Regions from separate parts of the Zoogloea oryzae genome, predicted to be linked through region 1. Evidence: riboswitches for the same ligand, from Rfam matches in the RefSeq annotation. Region 1 holds a riboswitch; the other holds the start of a gene.

Evidence for each region. Region 1 has a riboswitch for S-adenosylhomocysteine ahead of metH (methionine synthase). Riboswitches for the same ligand answer to the same signal wherever they lie in the genome.
Region 2: it holds a riboswitch for S-adenosylhomocysteine, as region 1 does, so the genes downstream of both, ahcY (adenosylhomocysteinase) here and metH (methionine synthase) in region 1, are expected to answer to the same signal.

What each region holds. Positions count from the first base shown of each region.
Region 1 covers NZ_BSPX01000017.1:24,175-26,626, forward strand. Annotated here, with positions in the region: gene metH (methionine synthase) at 1-1,201, opposite strand, end outside; S-adenosyl-L-homocysteine riboswitch at 1,263-1,343, opposite strand; gene QQK25_RS07570 (oxidoreductase-like domain-containing protein) at 1,353-1,598, opposite strand; gene QQK25_RS07575 (DUF805 domain-containing protein) at 1,745-2,452, shown strand, end outside.
Region 2 covers NZ_BSPX01000026.1:34,794-37,245, reverse strand. Annotated here, with positions in the region: gene ahcY (adenosylhomocysteinase) at 1-1,383, opposite strand, end outside; S-adenosyl-L-homocysteine riboswitch at 1,511-1,617, opposite strand; gene QQK25_RS10200 (protein-disulfide reductase DsbD) at 1,627-2,452, opposite strand, start outside.

The sequences.
Region 1 (2,452 bases):
TGACCTGGGCGCCGTTTTCCACCTGCTGACGGGCCACCGCCAGGGCGTCGTCGAAGCGGCCTTCGAGGATCATCCGCGCAAACGCGCGGGAGCCAGTGACGTTGGTACGCTCGCCCACGTTCACGAACAGCGAGTCGGCACCCACGTTGAAGGGCTCCAGGCCCGACAGGCGCAGCTTCTTTTCAATATCCGGCACCGTGCGCGGGGTGACGAGACTGACCGCATCGGCGATCGCCTTGATGTGCGCCGGCGAGGTGCCGCAGCAACCGCCAACGATGTTCACGAGCCCGGAGCGCGCCCATTCGACGATCTCGCTCGCCAGCTGCTCGGGCGTCTCGTCGTAGCCGGTGGGCGACAGGGGGTTGGGCAGGCCGGCGTTGGGATGGGCCGAGACGAAGGTGTTGCAGACGTTGGAGAGCTCCTCCACGTACTGGCGCAGCTCCTTGGCGCCCAGCGCGCAGTTGAGACCGAAGCTGATCGGCTGGGCGTGGGAGAGGGAGTTCCAGAAAGCCTCGGCGGTCTGGCCCGACAGGGTGCGGCCGGAGGCGTCGGTGATGGTGCCGGAGATCATCACCGGCACGCGCTTGCCCAGATCCGCAAACAGCTTCTCGACCGCGAACACCGCGGCCTTGGCGTTGAGGGTGTCGAAGATGGTTTCGATCAGCAGGATGTCGGCGCCGCCTTCGAGCAGGCCTTTGGCCGAATCGTAGTAGTCGTCCACCAGCGCATCGAAGCTGATGTTGCGGTAGCCCGGATCGTTCACGTCCGGAGAGATCGACAGGGTGCGCGACGTGGGGCCGAGCACGCCGGCGCAATAGCGCGGCTTGGCCGGGTTGGCGGCGGTGAATTCGTCGCACAGCGCGCGCACGAGGCGGGCACCTTCCACGTTGAGCTCGTAGGCCACGTCGGCGAGGCCGTATTCGGCCTGCGACACGCGGGTGGCGTTGAAGGTGCAGGTCTCGATGATGTCGGCGCCGGCCTCCAGGTAGGCCCGGTGGATGCCGCCGACCACGTCTGGCCGGGTGAGCACCAGCAGGTCGTTGTTGCCCTTGAGATCCTTGCCGTGTTCGGCGAAACGCGCCCCCCGGTAGTCGGCTTCACCCAGCTTGTGCTGCTGGATCATCGTGCCCATCGCCCCGTCGAGGATCAGGATGCGGTGGGTCAGTTGATTGTGGAGTTCGGCGGTACGGTCGGGCTGCATGGCGGTTCCTAAAAAAATCGGCCGGGGCGCGCAAAGAAAAACGGCGCAACAAACCTGGCAAGGTTTGTGAGCGCCGTTGATCGGTTGCCGAGCCTGGCCTGCTGGATGGCTTCATCAGCAGGTCGCAACGCTCCTCGGCAAGCGGCGGATTTTACAAGGGTTTTGGCGTATCCGCCAGCAGTGCGCGGGCGTCGTCGCGCCACCATCCGAGGGCCGCGTAGAAGCCTTCCCACACGCAGCCGTTGCAGCCTCGGCCGCAGCAGGCGGTGGGCGGCGGGGGCGGGTTGCGGTGGGCCAGCCCACGCCCGGCAAGACGCTCGCGGATGGCAGCGATCTGCGCTTCGGCCTCGGCCAGGGTGGCGGGCCGGAAATCAAAGGGGTCGGCGGCGGCGTTCATCGGCGGCTCCGGCGGAAAAGGGCGCGAACATATCACCGGCGGCCAGCCGGCGAAAGCGCCCGCCCGCCGCCCGTTCATCTGCCCGTCATTGCCCGACAGCCGGTGGGGCCGTAGAATCCCGCCCGACACGCCATCGGGAAAGCACCTTGGAACCCGTCCATAACATCGTCTTCTTTGGCGAAACCCTGCCGGGCTACGACCGCAGCGTCGCCCGCATACAGCTCCAGACCCTGCTCGGATGTTCCCACCAGACCATCCATCAGGTGTTCTCGGGCCAGCGCGTGCGTCTGCGCAAGGGCCTCTCCGCCGTCGAGGCCCAGCGCTACGAGCTGCGACTGAAGGGGATCGGCCTGAAGGTGGCCATCGACCCGCCCCTGCCGCCCGACATGCTGGACAAGCGCCTCAGCGCCGCCCGCGATGACACCACCCGCAGCAGCGCCTCGGGCCTGCCCCAGGTGGTCTGCCCGGCCTGTGGCGAGACCCAGTCGCTGCGCACCGTGTGCCGGGCGTGCTCGATCAACATGCCGGGGTTTCTGGCCGCCCAGGCGGCCAAGAGCGCCAACGCCGCCCAGCCCCAGGGCGCGATGGACAAGACGGTGCCGGTTGCCAGCGAATTCCTCGGCGTCGGACTCAACGGGCGCTTCGGTCGCGGCCTGATGTTCCAGAGCTTCCTCGTGGGTCTGACCGCCATCAACCTGGGCCTCATCGCGCTCTTCACGCTCGGCTCCATGCCCCTGTGCCTGCTGGCCGGATTCGCCGGCGGGTTCTTCAAGATCCGCGCCCTCATCCGCCGCAGCCACGATCTGGACTGGCGTGGATGGGTGTGGCTGGCCCAGCTGGTGCCTGTGCTCGGG
Region 2 (2,452 bases), on a different contig from region 1:
GCCTTCTTTCGACACGCCGATGTAGGCGGCTTGCTCGTCGGTCAGCACGGTGAGCTGGGCGTTGAGCTTCTTGAGCTGCAGGCGGGCGACCTTCTCGTCCAGGTGCTTGGGCAGCGTGTAGACGCCCACCGGGTAGTCGGCGGTGCGGGTGAAGAGCTCGATCTGCGCGATGGTCTGGTTGGCGAAGGAGCTGGACATCACGTAGGACGGATGGCCGGTGCCGCAGCCGAGGTTAACCAGCCGGCCCTTGGCGAGCAGGATGATCCGCTTGCCGTCCGGGAAGATCACGTGATCGACCTGGGGCTTGATCTCTTCCCACTGGTACTTCTCGATGGAGGCGACGTCGATCTCGTTGTCGAAGTGACCGATGTTGCAGACGATGGCCTGGTCCTTCATGGCGGCCATGTGGTCGTGGGTGATGACGTGGAAGTTGCCGGTGGTGGTGACGAAGATGTCGGCCTTGTCGGCGGCGTATTCCATCGTGACGACGCGGTAGCCTTCCATCGCGGCCTGCAGGGCGCAGATCGGGTCGATCTCGGTGATCCACACCTGGGCGGAGAGCGCGCGCAGGGCCTGGGCGGAGCCCTTGCCCACGTCGCCGTAGCCGCACACCACGGCAACCTTGCCGGCGATCATCACGTCGGTGGCGCGCTTGATGCCGTCCACCAGTGATTCGCGGCAGCCGTAGAGGTTGTCGAACTTGGACTTGGTGACCGAATCATTGACGTTGATCGCCGGGAACTTGAGGTCGCCGCGCTGGTGCATCTGGTACAGGCGATGCACGCCGGTGGTGGTCTCCTCGGTCACGCCCTTGATCTGGGCGAGGCGGGTGGAGTACCAGGTCGGGTCCACGGCCAGCTTGGCCTTGATGGCGGCGAAGAGGATGGTTTCTTCTTCGGACGAGGGCTTGCCGATGACGGAGATGTCCTTCTCGGCTTTGGCGCCCAGGTGCAGCAGCAGGGTCGCGTCGCCGCCGTCGTCGAGGATCATGTTGGAGAAGCCGCCGTCGGCCCACTCGAAGATGCGGTGGGTGTAGTCCCAGTAATCCACCAGGGTCTCGCCCTTCACGGCGAAGACCGGGATGCCCTGGGCGGCGATGGCGGCCGCGGCGTGATCCTGGGTGCTGAAGATGTTGCACGACGCCCAGCGCACTTCGGCGCCGAGGGCGGTGAGCGTCTCGATCAGCACGGCGGTCTGGATGGTCATGTGCAGCGAGCCGGTGATGCGCGCGCCCTTGAGGGGCTGGGCGGCGGCGAACTCGTCGCGGATCGCCATCAGGCCCGGCATCTCGGTTTCGGCGATCTTGATCTCCTTGCGGCCCCAGTCGGCCAGGGAGAGATCGGCGATGACGTAATCGGTGAACTTTTCAGCCACAGTGTTCATGAGATTTCCTCGAACGTGTGGCCGGGAAGGGAGAACGCGCAACAGCTTGCGCGGTACTGCGGGTGGCTGCGTACGAACGGCTCACCGCGTCTCCCCGTGCCCGGCACGGGTTTGCAAACAAAGCATGGACGGGTGAGCGCGGTTTCTGGTGACGCGGGCGAACCCGGCGGCACTGACATCGAGCCTGGGACAGCGGGCATTGCACCCGGCAGTCTTGCAGCGCTCCTCGAAGCAAGTCGCGGATTATAACGGGTTTTGTGGCGGATTTTTGAGTGCCGAATCCAGTACCTTCCCGAAAATCTCCGCTTCCTGGAAGCCGACGACGCGCAGTTGCTTGCGCTCCGCGCCGCCGGCGTCGAAGAAGATGATGCCCGGCGGGCCGAAGAGGTTGAAGCGCTTGAGGAGCGCCTTGTCGTCGTCGTTGTTGGCGGTGACGTCCGCTTGGATCAGCTGGAAGCCGGCGAGGCGCTTCGCCACGGCCGGATCGGCGAAGGTGAAGCGCTCCATCTCCTTGCACGAGATGCACCAGTCGGCATAGAAATCGAGCATCACCGGGCGGGTGGCGGTTTTCAGGATCTGGTCGAGCTCTTCCACCGAGCGCACGCGCTGGAATTTGGTTTCGGCCACCGGCGCGCTGGCGGCCTGGGCGCGCAGGATGGCGAGCGGCTGCAGCGGATCACGGGAGCCGGCCAAGGCGCCGATGAACATCGCCGCGCCGGCCAGCAGGGCGATCACGCCCCAGCCCTTCCAGAAGCGCTGCCAGCCGCTGGCGTGGGGCGGCAGGGGGTCGAGGGCATGGAGGTAGATCGCCGAGACGACCAGGATCGCCGCCCAGGCCAGCATGGTGACGATACCCGGCAGCACCGGCGAGACCAGCCACACGGCCACCGCCAGCAGCATGACGCCGAAGGCGCGCTTGACGTTCTCCATCCACGGGCCGGTCTTGGGCAAGGCGCTGCGGGCGAGCACGCCGACGATGATGAGCGGGGCGCCCATGCCCAGCGCCATTACGAACAGCGCCACGCCGCCGAGGGCTGCGTCGCCGGTCTTGGCGATGTAGAGCAGGGCG